DNA from 4 places in the Streptomyces sp. NPDC017940 genome. Region 1 is predicted to be linked to each of the others. Evidence: riboswitches for the same ligand, from Rfam matches in the RefSeq annotation. Region 1 holds a riboswitch; each other region holds the start of a gene.
The links. A riboswitch is a leader RNA that binds a small molecule or an ion and turns the genes downstream of it on or off. The one in region 1 is predicted to bind cobalamin.
Positions count from the first base shown of each region.

Region 2: another riboswitch for cobalamin. It lies ahead of ACH4DX_RS03970 (ABC transporter substrate-binding protein); the one in region 1 lies ahead of ACH4DX_RS20480 (energy-coupling factor ABC transporter permease).
Region 3: another riboswitch for cobalamin. It lies ahead of ACH4DX_RS05825 (cobalamin biosynthesis protein); the one in region 1 lies ahead of ACH4DX_RS20480 (energy-coupling factor ABC transporter permease).
Region 4: another riboswitch for cobalamin. It lies ahead of ACH4DX_RS00580 (ABC transporter substrate-binding protein); the one in region 1 lies ahead of ACH4DX_RS20480 (energy-coupling factor ABC transporter permease).

Region 1 covers NZ_JBIRHJ010000005.1:536,720-540,921, forward strand. The annotation lists gene ACH4DX_RS20465 (energy-coupling factor ABC transporter ATP-binding protein) at 1-146, opposite strand, end outside; gene cbiQ (cobalt ECF transporter T component CbiQ) at 143-892, opposite strand; gene ACH4DX_RS20475 (energy-coupling factor ABC transporter substrate-binding protein) at 899-1,276, opposite strand; partial or broken gene ACH4DX_RS20480 (energy-coupling factor ABC transporter permease) at 1,438-2,106, opposite strand; cobalamin riboswitch at 2,136-2,317, opposite strand; gene ACH4DX_RS20485 (GntR family transcriptional regulator) at 2,476-3,150, opposite strand; partial or broken gene ACH4DX_RS20490 (aldehyde dehydrogenase family protein) at 3,346-3,741, opposite strand; gene ACH4DX_RS20495 (proline racemase family protein) at 3,750-4,202, opposite strand, start outside.
Region 2 covers NZ_JBIRHJ010000001.1:950,951-955,152, forward strand. The annotation lists gene ACH4DX_RS03960 (helix-turn-helix domain-containing protein) at 1-729, shown strand, start outside; gene ACH4DX_RS03965 (VOC family protein) at 726-1,181, shown strand; cobalamin riboswitch at 1,195-1,380, shown strand; gene ACH4DX_RS03970 (ABC transporter substrate-binding protein) at 1,538-2,563, shown strand; gene ACH4DX_RS03975 (FecCD family ABC transporter permease) at 2,571-3,629, shown strand; gene ACH4DX_RS03980 (ABC transporter ATP-binding protein) at 3,710-4,202, shown strand, end outside.
Region 3 covers NZ_JBIRHJ010000001.1:1,378,039-1,382,240, reverse strand. The annotation lists gene ACH4DX_RS05835 (anion permease) at 1-912, shown strand, start outside; gene ACH4DX_RS05830 (hypothetical protein) at 925-1,161, shown strand; cobalamin riboswitch at 1,457-1,590, shown strand; gene ACH4DX_RS05825 (cobalamin biosynthesis protein) at 1,717-2,736, shown strand; gene ACH4DX_RS05820 (cobyric acid synthase) at 2,733-4,202, shown strand, end outside.
Region 4 covers NZ_JBIRHJ010000001.1:146,641-150,842, forward strand. The annotation lists gene ACH4DX_RS00570 (amino acid permease) at 1-1,445, shown strand, start outside; gene ACH4DX_RS00575 (Mov34/MPN/PAD-1 family protein) at 1,535-1,957, shown strand; cobalamin riboswitch at 1,943-2,081, shown strand; gene ACH4DX_RS00580 (ABC transporter substrate-binding protein) at 2,125-3,123, shown strand; gene ACH4DX_RS00585 (FecCD family ABC transporter permease) at 3,372-4,202, shown strand, end outside.

The DNA of each region.
Region 1 (4,202 bases):
CCGAGCAGCGCGACGGCACGCCCCTCGACGACGTCGAAGTCCAGACCGCTGAGCACCGTGGGCCCGTCCTCGTACGCGTAGGACGCGCCGCGCAGCGCGACCAGGGGCGGGGCAGCCCCGTGCGGAGCGGCGCCCGGCTCGCTCATGGCAGAAACCTTTCCAGTACGAGGGTGAGGGCCACCACGCCGGTGAGGAGCGCCGCGCTCGCCACCACGAAGCCCCGCGAGACGCGGACCTCGGGCACGAGCACGCGCAGCGTCCCGTCGTAGCCGCGTCCGGCGAGCCCGGCCTGGAGCCTGCTCGCCCGGTCGAAGGCGCGCACGAACGCGGTGGCGCCGAGACCGGCGAGGGAGCGCCAGGCCGCTGCCCGGGTGGTGTGGCCGAGCCGGGCGGCCTGGGCCTGCCGGACGCGGCTCATGGAGTCCAGGAGCATGAAGCTCATCCGGTACGTCACCAGGGCGACGTCCACCACCGGCGCCGGCACGCCCGCCCCGACCAGGCGGGGCAGCAGGTCCGACATCGGTGTGGTGAACGCGAAGAGCAGCACGCCGAGCGAGGCCGCCGACGTCCGCAGGAGCAGGCCGCCCGCCCGTGCGGGGCCGCCGTCGGCGAACGTGACGACCCCTCCGGGCCCGCCGATCTGCACGAGCAGGGTCAGGGCGCCGGTGACGCAGAACGCGAGCGGTACGCGGTAGGCGCGCCACAGTTGGCGGGCCCCCACGCCCGCCGGGCCGAGCAGCAGCGTGAGCGCGACGGCAAGCACGAGGGCGGCGCCCGGCCAGGGCGGCAGGGAGATGGCGAGGACCGTGAGGCCGAGGCCGAGGACGGCCTTGTCCACGGGGTGGCGGCGGCGCCAGCGACTGCTGTGCGCCGCCGCGTCGATGGGGAGCACTCCGGGTCAGACCCGCTCGGTCCGGGGACGGGCGTCCTCCGCTTCGGTGGCGCTCCCCGCGGGGGCGGCCTCCTGTGCCGGCGCGCGCTCGGCGCCCTGGCGGCGGCCCCTGCGCAGCCCGAAGTAGTACGCGAGCACACCCGCGCCGATGGCTGCCTGGAGGGCGAAGAGCGCGGACTCGACCTCGCCGGACGGCGGTTCGTACAGCGGTGTGAACCACGGCTCGTAGTCCGGCTCGATCTCGGTGATCGCCGTCTCCGCCTGGGCGTCGGCGCCCGCGAACGGCTCGTCCTTGTGGTCGCCGAGACCGAGGGCCAGGGGCAGCACCGCGAGGGCGACGACGATGACGACGAGCAGAATATTGATCTTCGTGTTCCGGTTCATCAGGCGCTCGCCCCCGTCTCGGACTTCGCCGAGATCTCCGGGTTCTCCGGGTTCACCGGATTCTCCGGGCTCTCGGACGTCATCGGCTTCTCCGGCTTCTCCGGCTTTTCCATCATCACCGGCTTCTCGGAGGTCCCGTACCGATCCGTACGCAACCCCTGCTGCTTGCTCTGCACGAGCACGCCGAGCCGCGTCAGGTCGCCCTTGCTGGACTGCACGAGCAGGCGCATCACCAGGACGGTGAGCAGGCCCTCGCTGACGGCGAGGGGAAGCTGTGTCACGGCGAAGATGCCGCCGAACTTGCCGAGGGCGCCGAGGAAGCCGCTGCCCGGGTCGGGGAAGGCCAGGGAGAGCTGGACACTGGTGACGCAGTACGTCGACAGGTCGGCGACGAACGCACCGGAGAACACGGCGACCATGAGCGGCACTTCGTACCGTTTGAGGAGTTTGTAGGCGGCGTATCCGGCCCAGGGCCCGACGATCGCCATCGAGAAGACGTTGGCGCCCAGGGTGGTGAGCCCGCCGTGGGCGAGCAGCAGGGCCTGGAAGAGCAGCGTGATGGTGCCGAGCAACGCCATGATCGGCGGCCGGAACAGGATGGCCCCGAGGCCCGTTCCCGTCGGATGCGAGCAACTGCCCGTCACGGACGGAATCTTCAGGGCGGACAGAACGAACGTGAAGGCACCGGAGGCCCCCAGGAGCAGTGTGCTCTCCGGGTGTTCCTTGACCTCACGGGTGAGCGAGCGGACTCCGTGGACGACGAACGGCGCGGACGCTACGCCCCAGGCGATCGCGTGCGCCGGTGGGAGGAAACCCTCGGCTATGTGCATGGCTCAGCAGACCCTCTCCAGCACCTCGTGGATGGACAACGCGCCTTGGCCGGTCTCCTGGCTGACGGGTCGTACCGACCGGCTCCGCCTTCCCGGGCGCGTGTGCGCCCAGTGGCTGCCGTGAGGCTGGAGCCGGACTTCCCGATCACAGTGGCGAGGGCCGCACCGGCATCACACCGATTTCCCGTTCACCAAGGCGTGGTGACATTAGTGCGCGACAGAGACGTCTGACAACTGCGAGCCGGTGGCAGTAGGGGTGCGCGCACGCGCGCGTCAGCTTCGCGTACGCCCCTGGTCACGCCGTGTCCGCCGGGTTCGGGGGATGCTGCGGACTCGGCGGGCTCGACGGGTGCGAGGGGCTCGGCGGGTTCAGCGGCGGACCGCGTCCTTGGCCCATAGGGAGCGCACATGTCCCAGGTGCCGCAGCATGCACTTCTCGGCCCGCTTGGCCTCGCCCGCGATCATCAGGTCGAGCAGTTCGATGTGCTCCTCGGCGGACGGGATCAGACGGTCGCCCTCGTCCAGGGCGGTCAGGCCGTACAGACGGGAGCGCTTGCGCAGATCACCGACGGTCTCCACGAGCCGGTCGTTGCCGCCGAGGGCGAGCAGCGAGAGGTGGAAGCGGCGGTCGGCCTCCAGATAGCCGATGAGGTCGTGCTCGCGGGCGGCCCGTACGATCTCCTCGGCGACCGGTCGCAGCGCCCTCAGGTCCTCGCGGGCGGCGCTGCGCGTGATCCTGCCGACCATCGGCACCTCGATGAGCATGCGGATCTCCGAGTACTGGTCGAGGTCGCGTTCGTCGACCTCGGTGACGCGGAAACCCTTGTTCCTGACGGGCTCGACCAAGCCCTCGCGGGCGAGGTCGAGCATGGCCTCGCGCACGGGCGTCGCGGAGATGCCGAAGTCCTCGGCGAGGCCGGGCGCGGAGTACACCTGCCCGGGCTGGAGTTCGCCGGAGATCAGCGCGGCGCGCAGGGCGTGTGCCACCTGGTCGCGCAGGCGCTCCCGGGTGGTGATGAGGTTGCGCTGCTTGAGGTGCCCCATGCCCGTGGTGTTCCCTTCGTGCCCCGCGTCCCCGTGGCCGAGGGGATCACCAGCGTACAATGTCACGTTGCCTTACCGGGCTCCTGTGTCAGGTCCGCCTCGCGTGCCGGGCCCAGGGTGTAGGTGCGCTCGGAGGTAGAGAACTCCAGGGCGGCGCGGCCCTGTTCGCGGGGGCCGTGTCCTGACTCCTTAGTGGGGGGTGACGAGCCCGGCGACCCCGTGCGGGCGGCGTCGGGTGAGCAGCGGCCCGGTCCCGGCGGCCGGGTCGTGGACGGTACCGGTCGGCTCGTAGGGCGCCTGGGCGTAGTACCGCCGGATCGCGGCGGTACGGGCGACCTCGGCGCGGGCCTCGGTGACGGGCTTGCCCACTTCGCGCACGGCGAGGTCGGCGAGTTCACCGGCGGCCGCCTCGACGGCGGCGGCGACAGCGGTGAGCGCGGCGGAGCGGGCCGCGGCACCCTCGCGGTGCCGGCCGGGCTGTGCGTCGCGGGCGCGCTCGACGGTGTCGACGGCGGCGAACGCCCCCGGGGCGGGGGTCTGGACGAGAAGGTCTTCGGGGTCGGCCGGGTTGCGTGATTCCACCAGGGCCACGGTCGCGGTCACAGGAGGAAACCTCCGGGGAAGGGGTCGTCGGGGTCGAGGAAGTACTGGGCGGTGCCGGTGATCCAGGCGCGGCCCGTGATGCGCGGTACGACGGCCGGCACCCCGGCGACCTCGGTCGTCCCGGTGAGGCGGCCGGTGAACCGGGTGCCGATGAAGGACTCGTTGACGAAGTCCTGGTTCAGGGGCAGCTCGCCGCGGGCGTGCAGCTGCGCCATCCGCGCGGAGGTGCCGGTGCCGCACGGGGACCTGTCGAACCAGCCGGGGTGGATCGCCATGGCGTGCCGGGAGTGCCGGGCGTCGGAGCCGGGGGCGGCCAGATAGACGTGCTTGAGCCCGGCGATGTCGGGCCGCTCGGGGTGGACGGGGCGTCCGGGGGACGCGTTGACCGCCTCCATGAGGGAGAGTCCGGCCGCGAGCAGCTCGTTCTTGCGGGCGCGGTCGAACGGCAG
Region 2 (4,202 bases), on a different contig from region 1:
GACGGCCCCGTCGTCACCGGCCGCACCCCCGGCGAGGCGACGGGACCCGACGCCGCGCGCACCGACATCGTCGTCGGCGGCCTGCACCAGAGCCCCGCCTACGTCGTCCAGCCCGAGCACGAGTCCGGCATCCAGCTGGCCGTGCACCCGCTCGCGGCCCGCGCCCTGCTCGGCCTGCCCGCAGCCGAACTCGCGGGCCCGATGGTCGTCGAGGGCGCCGACGTCCTCGGCCGCATGGCCGCCGACGTCCGCGAACGCCTCTGCGAACTGGATTCCTGGGAGGGCCGCTTCGCCCTCCTGAACGCCTACCTGGCCCGCCGCACGGCCGCCGCCGGGCGCACCGGCGCGGTACGGCCCGAGATCACCGAAGCCTGGTCGTGGCTCGCCAGGCACCGGGGCGCGGGCACCCTGCGCGGCCTGTCCGCCCACGTCGCGCTCAGCGAGCGCCGCCTGTCCGCGCTGTTCCGCGCCGAGACCGGCGTCACCCCCAAGCAGGCCGCCCGCCTGATGCGCTTCCAGCACGCCAAGACGGCCGCCGTGCGCGCCGTCGCCGCGGGCGCGCGCCCCGACCTCGCCGGGATCGCCGCCGACTGCGGGTACTACGACCACTCCCACCTGGTACGGGACTTCCGCCAGTACACAGACGCGAGCCCCACCGCTTGGCTGGCGGAGGAGTGCCGGAATATCCAAGCCGGGGCGCACGGCGGCGGCGAAGACTTGGACCCATGAACACCGACGAAAGCACCCAGAACGCACCCAGCACATCCAAGACGGCGAACCGTCGCGCCCCCGACGTCTGGCCGGCCTTCCAGGCCCATGACGCCCCCGCCCTGATCGACTTCCTCGTCGGCACGGTCGGGTTCCTGCGCACCGCCGTGTTCGAGGACGCGGGCCGCGTCGCCCACGCCCAGCTCGACTGGCCCGAGGGCGGCGGTGTCATGTTCGGCAGCTACGATCCGGCGGCGGCCGAGTGGTGCACGGCGCCGGGCACGTTCAGCGCGTACGTCGTCACCGCCCACGTCGACGACCTCTACCGCAGGCTCACCGAAGCCGGGGTGAAGGTGGTCCGCGAGCTCCAGGAACGGCCGTACGGCAGCCGTGAGTTCAGCGTCGCGGACCCCGAGGGCAACAAGTGGTCCTTCGGCACCTACGCCGGGGAGCCCCGCCCCGACCAGCCATGACGTCCGCCCGGGGTGATAGCTTGCGGACGCCAGTCGTACCCGTACCAGGGTCGGGGAATCCGGTGCGAGACCGGAACTGACGCGCAGCGGTGAGGGGGACGGGCGAGGCCAGCGGCCACTGGGGGCCCGTACCCCTGGGAAGGCGGCCCCGCCCGGACGAACCCGAGTCCGAAGACCTGCTGGCACCGCCGTCCGCACGGGCGGCGGGGTTTCGCAGACCAGGCTCCGCGCATGAGCCCTGAGACTCGGGAAGACGTGTGTCCACGATCGTCCGCCGTACAGTTCGCACCCGCACCCGCACCCGTACGCGTACGCGCACTCGCACCCGCACGCGTTCCCGTCCACGTACTCGTCGTATCCGTACACGTGCCGGTGCCGCCCTGCTGAGCGCCGGACTCGTCCTGCTCACCGCGTGCGGCGGCGGCTCGTCCGCGAAGCGGTCGGACAAGGCGCCGCCCGGCTACCCGCTCACCCTCACCGCGTGCGGCGAGAGGACCGAGGTGCCCGCGCCGCCCCGGCGCGCCGTCTCCCTCGACCAGGGCTCCACCGAGATCCTGCTCTCCCTCGGCCTCGCCGACCGCATGGCCGGCACCGGCACCTGGACGGACCCTGTCCTGAAGGGCCTGCGGAAGGACAACGCCAAGGTCCCGCGGCTCGCGGACCGCTATCCGTCGCTGGAGAAGGTGCTCGACGAGGAACCCGACTTCGTCAGCGCGTCGTTCCTCTACACGGTCGGCAAGGGCGGCGTCGCCGACCGCGCCAAGTTCACCGACCTCGGTGTGCCCGTCTACGTCTCGCCCACCGACTGCGCGGGCAAGGACAACGCGGGCGACGACGACGGCACCCGTACCAAGACCCTCACCATGGACACCGTGTACGGCGAGATCCGCGACCTCGCGCGGGTCTTCGACGTACGCGGGCGGGGCGAGAAGCTGATCGCGGACCTGAAGTCGCGCACCGCGCGGGCGAGCAGGTCCATTGACGCCTCCGACACCACCCTCATGTACTGGTTCGCCAACTCCGAGGCCCCCTACATCGCGGGCTGCTGCGGCGCGCCCGGCATCATCACCCGCGAGCTCGGCGCGAAGAACGCCTTCGCCGACACCCGCGAGGAGTGGCCCCAGATCAACTGGGAGACCGTCGCCGACCGCGACCCCGACGTCCTGGTCGTCGGCGACCTCACCCGCAGGTCCCAGTCCGCGGAGAGCGCCCGCCAGAAGATCGAGTTCCTGGAGTCCAACCCGGCCACGAAGAACCTCACGGCCGTGAAGAAGAAGCGGTACGTCCTGCTCAGCGGCCAGGCGCTCAACCCGACGATCCGCACCGTCGACGGCATCGAACAGGTCGCGGCGGGACTGCGCCGGTTCGGCCTGGCGAAGTGAGCGGGCGGTGAGGCGTTCCGCCGAGCCGCCGCGTGTCCGGTCGCGGGGCGGCGCGGGGCCGCGGGTGGTCCTCCTCTGGCTCGCCGGGCTCGCGGCGCTGTTCCTTTCCCTCGCGGCGGCCGTCACCATCGGCCCGGCCGACATCTCCGTACCGGACGTGTGGTCGGCGGTGGCGGCGCACCTCGGCTGGGGCGAGCCGGAGCTGACGCCGATCCGCGACGGCATCGTGTGGAACCTGCGGATGCCGCGCACGGTCCTCGCCGCGGTGTGCGGGGCGGGCCTCGCGGTGTGCGGGGCGGTGCTCCAGGCGCTGCTCCGCAACCCGCTCGCGGACCCGTTCGTCCTCGGTGTCTCCTCCGGCGCGTCCACCGGTGCCGTGGCCGTGGTGGTCCTCGGGGTCGGCGGGGGAGTCCTGACGGTGTCCGCGGGCGCCTTCATCGGCGCCGTACTCTCCTTCGCCCTGGTCCTCCTCCTCAGCCACACCCTGGGCGACACCATCGACCGCGTGGTCCTGTCCGGCGTCGCGGCGATGCAGCTCTTCTCCTCCCTGACCTCCTTCGTCGTCCTGACGGCCGCCGACGCGGAGACGACGCGCGGCGTCCTGTTCTGGCTCCTCGGCTCCCTCAGCGGAGCGGGCTGGACGGACGTGTGGCTGTGCGCCGCGGTCCTCCTCGTCGCGCTCACCGTCCTCCTGCCGCACGCGAGGACCCTGGACGCCTTCGCGTTCGGCCAGGACGCGGCGGCGACCCTCGGCGTACGGGTGGGCCGGGTGCGTGTCGTCCTGCTCTGTACGACGGCACTCCTGACGGCGGTCCTGGTCAGCAGCGCCGGGGCGATCGGCTTCGTGGGCCTGGTCCTGCCGCACGCGGCCCGGGCGGTCGCGGGCGCGGGGCACCCCCGGCTGCTGCCGGTGACGGCACTCGCGGGCGCGATCTTCCTGATCTGGGTGGACACCCTGGCCCGCACGGTCCTCGACCCGCAGGAGGTGCCGGTGGGCGTGGTGACATCACTGATCGGCGTACCGGCGTTCGTGGTCGTGCTGTACCGGACGAGGAGGGGCGCGTGACGGGGTGCGGGGAGGGGGTTGGGGGGACGGGGGTTGCTGCGCTCACGGAGGCTTCCGCGTCCGCGGAGGTTGCCGCACCGGTGGGGCTCGCGGCGGAGCGGGTCGCGCACCGGGCGGGCGGCTGTCTGATCGTCGACGGCATCACCCTCGCGCCCCGGCCGGGCAGCACGGTGGGCCTCCTCGGCCCGAACGGTTCCGGCAAGTCCACGCTGCTGCGCCTGCTCTCGGGGGTCCTCGCGCCCGCGACGGGCGTGGTCACGCTGGACGGCGTACCGCTGCCGCGCCTCGGCCGCAGGACGACGGCCCGCCGCCTCGCGGTGGTCGACCAGCACGCCACGACACAGGTCGAGCTGACCGTACGGGACGTGGTGGCGCTCGGCCGGATCCCGCACCGCAGGCCGTGGTCGGGCGGCACCCCCGAGGACGACCGGGCGGTCGAGGACGCCCTCGCCCGCACCTCCCTGACCGAGCGGGCGGACCAGTCCTGGCACACCCTGTCCGGCGGCGAACGCCAGCGCGCCCACATCGCGCGGGCCCTGGCCCAGGACCCGCGCGAACTGCTCCTCGACGAGC
Region 3 (4,202 bases), on a different contig from region 1:
TCGGTCAACGGCGGCACGGTCGTCACCAAGGTGCTGCTGCCCGCCGTCGCGGCCCCGCTCGTCGCCGGCATCGCCGCGACGCTCGCGACCCGCCTGACGTACCGCATCAGCAGCCGCACCGACGAGAAGTCCACCGCCAAGGGCTACCGCGCGGGCCAGATCGCCTCCGCGGGCCTCGTCTCGCTCGCCCACGGCACGAACGACGCGCAGAAGACCATGGGCATCATCACGCTGGCCCTGATCACCGGCGGTGTGCTCAACCCGGGCGCCAACCCGCCCATGTGGGTCATCGTCTCGGCCGGTGTCGCCATCGCGCTCGGCACCTACCTGGGCGGCTGGCGCATCATCCGCACCATGGGCAAGGGCCTCACCGAGCTGGCCCCGAAGCAGGGCTTCGCGGCGCAGACGTCCGCCGCGACGGCCATCCTGGCCTCCTCGCACATCGGTTTCTCGCTCTCCACCACCCAGGTCTGCTCCGGCGCCGTGATGGGCGCGGGCCTCGGCCGCAAGGGCGGGGTGGTCCGCTGGTCCACCGCGACGCGGATGTTCGTGGCGTGGGGTCTGACGCTCCCGGCCGCCGGTCTGGTCGGCGCGGGCGCCGAGCTGCTCACCAAGCAGGGCACGTGGGGCATCGCCGCCACGGCCGCGCTGCTCGTCGGCGGCTCCGCCGTCATCTGGGTCCTGTCGCGCCGCCAGCCGGTCGACCACACGAACGTCACAGCCGACGAGATCGGCACGCCCGCCGAGCCCGCGGGCGTCGTGACCACCGCCATCGCGGCCGTCTCGCCGCCCCCGGCGGGCACCCCCCTCGCGATCGAGGACACCGCGCCGTTCTCGGCCGACGTCCCGGTGTCGCACTCGTCCGCGTCCGCCACGGCCATGGCGGACCCCGCCCGGCCCGCCACGGTCTAAGGAAGAAGCAGCATGAAGATCGACTGGGCAGCCCTCGCCTCCGTCTTCGGAGTCAGCCTCCTGGTGACCGTCGCCCTCGTGGGCCTGTTCACCCTCGGCGTCGTAGCCCTCTCCAAGCAGGAACAGGCCCGCGAGGCCCGAACCTCGGGCACGGGCACCGCCGCGCTCCCGGCGCAGGTCGGGGCGTACGCGTGCTTCGCACTGTGCGCCGCGGCGGTGGCGTACGGGATCTATCTGATCGTCGTCTGACAACGGCACACCCTGCTCCCGCGCACCGGTTGCCGGACACTCGCTCCACCCGCCACGGGGGCGGCCATCACGGCCGCCCTCGTGGCTCTTCCGCGTTCCGAGTCGCATCGCGACTCGCTCAAGCTCGATACCCTCTCACCCCCGCGAGCCGCCCTCACGGAGGCCTGACACCGGCAAGCGTACGGAGGGTCTCCCGGCGTGCCTAGCCTCGAACCGGCCCCGGCCCGCAGGCCTCGTGTGGACCTCCGCACACTCTCCCACCGCAGGTCAACAGCGAGTTGACGGGCGTCGCGGGCCGTGGTGAACTGCCGAAGCCAATTTACGGCGGCAGGAGAGGAAGCCGGTGCGAGTCCGGCGCGGTCCCGCCACTGTCACCGGGTGACCGAACACGGTCCCCGGGAGCCAGGAACTCTCACCGCCGGTCTCGTCGAACCAGGGCGCGGACACCCTGAGTGAGGACATGTCGTCATGCGCGGCCGCCCGTTGCCGGTTCCCCCTCCCCTGCCCCGACGGGTGTCGTCGACCGTACCGCCGTACGCAGCGGCGGCCTGAGCCGTGCGGGCCGATCGCGACTTCGCGTACGGCGCCGCCGCGGGCCTCCTCGGTGACCTGTTGCTCGGCGACCCGCGCCGCGGCCACCCGGTCGCCGCGTTCGGGCGCGCGGCAGCGGCCGTCGAACGCCTGCTGTGGCGCGACCACCGCGGCTGGGGCGCGCTGCACACGGTGGTGTGCGCCGGGGGCGCGGCGGGCGCCGGTGCGCTCGCTTCCTTCGCTGTACGCCGCTCCCGTGCCGCATCCGTCGGGCTGACGGCCGCCGCGACCTGGGCCGTCGTCGGTGGGACCTCGCTCGGCCGGGAGGCCCGTGCCGTCGCGGGCGCCCTGGCCGCCGGGGACATCGACGTGGCGCGGGAGCGGCTGCCGCACCTGTGCGGGCGCGACCCCGAGGCCCTGGACGCGGACGGGATCGCCCGTGCCGTCGTGGAGTCCGTCGCCGAGAACACCTCGGACGCCGTGGTGGGGGCGCTGGTGTGGGGCGCCGCCGCGGGCGTGCCGGGGCTGCTCGGGTTCCGCGCGGTCAACACCCTCGACGCCATGGTCGGGCACAAGTCGCCCAGGTACCGCCGCTACGGCTGGGCCTCCGCCCGCCTCGACGACGTCCTCGGCTGGCCGGGCGCCCGGCTCACCGGTGTGCTCGCGGTGGTCGCGGGCGGCTCCCCCGGCGCTGCGGCACGCGCCTGGCGGGACGACGCCGCAGCCCACCCGAGCCCCAACGCCGGTGTCGTCGAGGCCTCCTTCGCGGGGGCGCTCGGCGTGCGGCTCGGGGGGACGCTCTCGTACGCGGGAAGGGTCGAGCACCGGCCGGTCCTGAACGGCGGCGGGCGTCCCGTCGCCGTGACGGACATCGAGCGGGCCGTGCGCCTGTCCCGGCGGGTCTCCCTGCTCGCCCTCGGCGTCGCCGCGGCCGCCGACCTCGCCCGGGGCGCCCGCACGGCCGCCCGGGGCACACGAGTGGCCCGGCGGCACCCGGCGCCGGGAACTGCCACAGCGCTGCCGGGCCGCGGAGGTCGTACATGAGTGGAGGGCTGCTCGTCGCGGGGACCACATCCGACGCGGGCAAGAGCGTCGTGACCGCGGGCATCTGCCGGTGGCTGACGCGCGAGGGGATCTCCGTCGCGCCGTTCAAGGCGCAGAACATGTCGCTCAACTCCTTCGTCACCCGCGAGGGCGCCGAGATCGGCCGGGCGCAGGCCATGCAGGCGCAGGCGGCGCGCGTCGAGCCGTCCGCGCTGATGAACCCCGTGCTGCTCAAGCCGGGCAGCGACCGTTCGAGCCAGGTCGTGCTCATGGGCAGGCCCGTCGGCGAGATGAGCGCGCGCGGCTATCACGGCGGGCGGCAACAGGCCCTGCTCGACACCGTCGTGGGATGCCTGGAGCAGCTTCGGGGCACCTATGACGCCGTGATCTGTGAGGGCGCGGGCAGTCCCGCCGAGATCAATCTGCGGCGCACCGACATCGTGAACATGGGCATCGCGCGCGCCGCGCGCTTCCCCGTGGTGGTGGTCGGCGACATCGACCGCGGTGGCGTCTTCGCGTCCTTCTTCGGCACCGTGGCGCTGCTGGCGCCCGCCGACCAGGAACTCGTCGCCGGTTTCCTCGTGAACAAGTTCCGCGGTGACGTGTCGCTGCTCGAACCCGGCCTCGCCATGCTGCGGGGCCTGACCGGGCGGCCCACGTTCGGGGTGCTGCCCTTCCGGCACGGGCTCGGCATCGACGAGGAGGACGGCCTGCGGGTGTCGCTGCGCGGGGCGGTGCGTGAGTCCGTCGTGGCGCCGCCGCACGGCGAGGACGTGCTGCGCGTCGCGGTGTGCGCCGTACCGCTGATGTCCAACTTCACCGACGTCGACGCGCTCGCCGCCGAACCGGGCGTCGTCGTGCGCTTCGTGGACCGCGCCGATGAGCTGATCGACGCCGACCTCGTCGTCGTGCCCGGGACCCGCGGCACCGTGGGCGCCCTGCGGTGGCTGCGCGAGCGCGGCCTCGCGGACGCGCTCGCGCGCAGGGCCGCCGAGGGCCGCCCAGTCCTCGGGATCTGCGGCGGCTTCCAGGTCCTCGGCGAACACATCGAGGACGACGTGGAATCGCGCGCCGGGTCCGTCGAGGGGCTCGGGCTGCTGCCCGTACGCGTCACCTTCCGACGCGAGAAGACCCTCGCGCGCCCCGTCGGTGAGGCGCTCGGCGCACCCGTCGAGGGGTACGAGATCCACCACGGCGTCGCCGACGTCCTCGGCGGTGAGCCCTTCCTCGACGGGTGCCGGGTCGGCGCGGTGTGGGGCACGCACTGGCACGGCTCGCTGGAGAGCGACGCGTTCCGGCGCCGCTTCCTCACCGAGGTCGCCCGCGCCGCGGGCCGCCGCTTCGTGCCCGCCCCCGACACCTGCTTCGAGGCGCTGCGCGAGCAGCAGCTCGACCTGCTCGGCGACCTCGTCGAGGAGCACGCCGACACCGCGGCGCTGCTGCGTCTGATCGAGTCGGGCGCGCCC
Region 4 (4,202 bases), on a different contig from region 1:
CGGGCGCCGGCGGGGCCGGCGACAGCGAGGGCTATCAGCGCGGGCTCGGAGCCCGGCAGATCCAGATGATCGCGATTGGCGGTGCCATCGGCACCGGCCTGTTCCTCGGCGCGGGCAAGGCCATCCACAAGGCGGGCCCGAGCCTCATCCTCGCGTACGCGATCGCGGGTCTCGTCATCTTCTTCATCATGCGCGCGCTCGGCGAGCTCTTGATGTACCGCCCCGTCTCGGGTTCGTTCTCGGAGTACGCCCGCGAGTTCGTCGGCCCCTTCTTCGGGTTCGTGACCGGCTGGACGTACTGGCTCTTCTGGGTCGTCACCGGCATCACGGAAGTCACGGCGGCGGCCCAGTACATGCAGTACTGGACCCATGACTCCATTCCCCAATGGGGCTACGCCCTGATCTTCACCGTCATCCTGTACGGCGCCAACCTGATCTCCGTGAAGCTCTTCGGCGAGCTGGAGTTCTGGTTCTCCATGGTCAAGGTCACCGCCATCATCGGCATGATCCTGATCTGCGCCGGCATCCTCACCATCGGCTTCTCCGACGCCGGTGACACCGCCTCCGTCTCGCACCTGTGGGACAACGGCGGCTTCTTCCCCAACGGCATCGGCAACACGCTGATGACCCTCCAGATCGTGATGTTCGCCTTCCTCGCCGTGGAGCTGGTCGGCGTCACCGCGGGCGAGTCCAAGGACCCGAAGAAGACCCTGCCCAAGGCGATCAACACCGTGCCGTGGCGCATCGCCGTCTTCTACGTCGGCGCGCTCATCATGATCCTGTCGGTCGTGCCGTGGACGCACTTCCAGCCCGGCGTCTCCCCGTTCGTCGCCGCCTTCGAGAAGATGGGCCTCGGCGTCGGCGCCGCGATCGTGAACTTCGTGGTCCTGACCGCCGCGCTCTCCTCCTGCAACTCGGGCATGTACTCCACCGGCCGCATGCTGCGCGACCTCGCGCTCAACGGCCAGGGCCCGAAGTTCTTCACCAAGCTCACCAAGAACGGCCTGCCGCTCGTCGGCACCACCGCGTCCGCCGCGCTGATGCTCGTCGGCGTGTGGATCAACTACCAGTGGCCGGGCGAGGCGTTCAACTACGTCGTCTCCTTCGCCACCATCTCCGGCATGTGGGCCTGGATCATGATCCTGGTCTCCCAGATCAACTACCGCCGCAAGGCCGACCGCGGCGTCCTGCCGCAGTCCAGCTTCCGCGCGCCGGGCGCCCCGTACACCAGCTGGTTCGCGCTCGCCTTCATCGGCATGGTCATCGTGATGATGGGCGTCGACAAGGACGCCAGGATCTCGCTGTACTGCGCCCCGGTCTGGGCCGCGATCCTGGGCGTGTCCTACCTGGTCCTGAAGAGCCGCAACCCGGGGGCCGCGGCCTTCAAGAAGCGCGAGCACGGCGGTCCCGCCGCTGAGAGCGGCGCGAAGCCCAACAAGGACTGACCCCGCCGTCGCACTCCGTACGTCCAGCATGCGGGCGGCCCCGTACCACACTTCGGTACGGGGCCGCCCTGCTGCTTATCCTGGCCGACATGCTGACCATCACCCAGGCCCTCCACGACCAGATCGTCGCGCACGCGCGCGAGGACCACCCCGACGAGGCCTGCGGCGTCCTCGCGGGCCCCGCGGGCACCGACCGCCCCGAGCGGTTCGTCCCGATGCTGAACGCGGCCCGCTCGCCCACGTTCTACGAGTTCGACTCCGCCGATCTGCTCAAGCTGTACCGCGACCTCGACGACCGCGACGAGGACCCGGTGGTCATCTACCACTCGCACACCGCGACCGAGGCCTACCCCTCCCGCACCGACATCTCCTACGCCAACGAGCCCGGCGCGCACTACGTCCTGGTCTCCACCGCGGACACCGACGACGCGGGCCCCTTCCAGTTCCGCTCGTTCCGGATCGTCGAGGGGGAGGTCACCGAGGAGGAGGTCCGGGTCGTACCGGCATACTGAGCACGACCCTTGAGGCGGCAGGACCCAGGAAGCCGGTGCGAATCCGGCGCGGTCCCGCCACTGTGACCGGCCCGCGCCCGCGCGGACCGTGAGCCAGGAACTGACCTGCCGCCCTCTCCCACTTGACGCAGGGGACGCGGAAATCCCCTGGAGGAGGCCGCGCCGCCATGCTCTCGCGCCGTACCCGCCCGCTCACGCACGCCCTGACCGCCGCGGCGATGCTGATCCCCCTGGCCGCGTGCTCCTCGTCGGACTCCGGCCCCGACACCGAGGGGAAGGCCGGGGCGTCCGCCGCCGGATTCCCGTACACCGTCACCAACTGCGGCCAGAAGACCACGTACGCGGCTCCCCCGAAGCGCGCCGTCACCATGAACCAGCACGTGACGGAGATCCTCCTCGCGCTCGGCCTGAAGGACCGCATCGCCGGGACCGCCTACCTCGACGACAAGATCCTGCCCGAGTACGAGAAGGCCTACGAGTCCCGCCCGGTGCTCGCCAAGGAGTACCCCTCCTACGAGAAGCTGCTCGCCGCCAACCCCGACATGGTGTACGGCGGTTACGCCAGCGCCTTCACGGCGGGCGAGGGGCGCTCGCGCGAGGCCCTCGCCAAGTCCGGCATCAAGTCCCGCCTCAACATCGAGGGCTGCGCCGGGAAGTCCGTCACGATGGACGACCTCTACCGCGAGGTGCGCGAGGTCGGCGCCACCTTCGGCGTCCGCGACCGGGCCGAGAAGTGGATCCGTGCCGCCGAGGCAGAACTGGCCGCCACCGCGAAGGAGTCCGCCCGGTCCGCCGAGGACGGCAAGCCGCCCGCGGTCTTCGTGTACGACAGCGGCGACAAGACGGCGTTCACCGCGGGCGGGCGCGGCATCGGGAACGACATCATCGAGCGCGCGGGCGGCCGCAACGTCATGTCCGACCTCGACAAGCCCTTCGGCGACGCCTCCTGGGAGACCGTCGTGGACCGCCGCCCCGAGGTGATCGTCATCTACGACTACGGCGCCACGACCGTCGCCCAGAAGAAGAAGCGCCTCCTCGACGACCCTGCCCTCAAGGACGTCCCCGCCGTCAGGAACAAGCGGTTCGCGGTGCTGCCGCTGTCGGACGTGGTGCTCGGGGTGCGGGCACCCGGGGCGGTGCGGAAGCTGGCGGAGCAGCTGCGGTGAGGGGGCTTCGCTCCGCGGGCACCGCGAGGCCCGCGCCGGGGGCCGGTCAGGCCGTTCCGGGGACGGGTCAGCCCGTTGCGGGGACCGGTCAGGCCGTTCCGGGGACCGGGCAGACCGCCCGGCGTTCGAGGACGAAGCCCAAGGCCGAGCGACGGGCCGAGCGACGGGCCGACCGGCGGGCCGACCGGCGGGACGCCGCCCCGTCCGAGGGGAGGCCTCCCCGCACCGGACTGGCGTACGGCGCCGTCATGGCCGCCCTGGTCCTCGCCCTGGTGGCCGCAGGCCTCGCCGCGCTGATGTGGGGCTCGGTGAAGATCCCGCCCGCGGACGTCTTCCACATCCTCACGGGCCGGGCGGAGGACCCGTCCCCGTACCGCACGATCGTCCTCGACGTCCGCCTCCCACGGGTCCTGCTCGGCGCAGCCGTGGGCGCGGGCCTCGCCGTGGTCGGCACCACCCTCCAGGCTCTGGTCCGCAACCCCCTGGCGGACCCCTTCCTGCTCGGCATCTCCTCGGGCGCCTCGGCCGCGGCGGTCGCGGTGATCGTGCTCGGCGTGGGCGCGGGCCTGGCCACGACGGTGACGATCCCGGCGGCGTCCTTCGTGGGCGCCTTCCTCGCACTGCTCCTCGTGTACACCCTCGCCCGGGATCCCGGCGGCGGCTTCACCACGAACCGCCTGATCCTCGCGGGCGTCGCCGTCTCCTACGTCCTGGCCGCGCTGACCAGCCTGATCCTGGTGGTCTCCGCCCGCGCCGACCACCTCAAGGAGGTCCTGTACTGGACGCTCGGCGGCCTGGGCAGCGCCCGCTGGGACACGCTCGCGCTGCCGCTGGTCGTCCTCACGGTCGGTACGGGCCTCCTGCTCGCGCTCGCCAGGCCCCTCGACCTGCTCCTGGTCGGCGAGGAGGGCGCCACCGTCCTCGGTCTGAACACGGCCCGGTTCCGCGCGGGCGTCTTCGCCCTGGCCTCCCTGGTGACCGGGGTGCTCGTCGCGCAGAGCGGGGCCATCGGCTTCGTCGGCCTGATGGTGCCGCACGCGGCCCGCATGCTGGTGGGGGCCGCGCACCGGGCGCTGCTC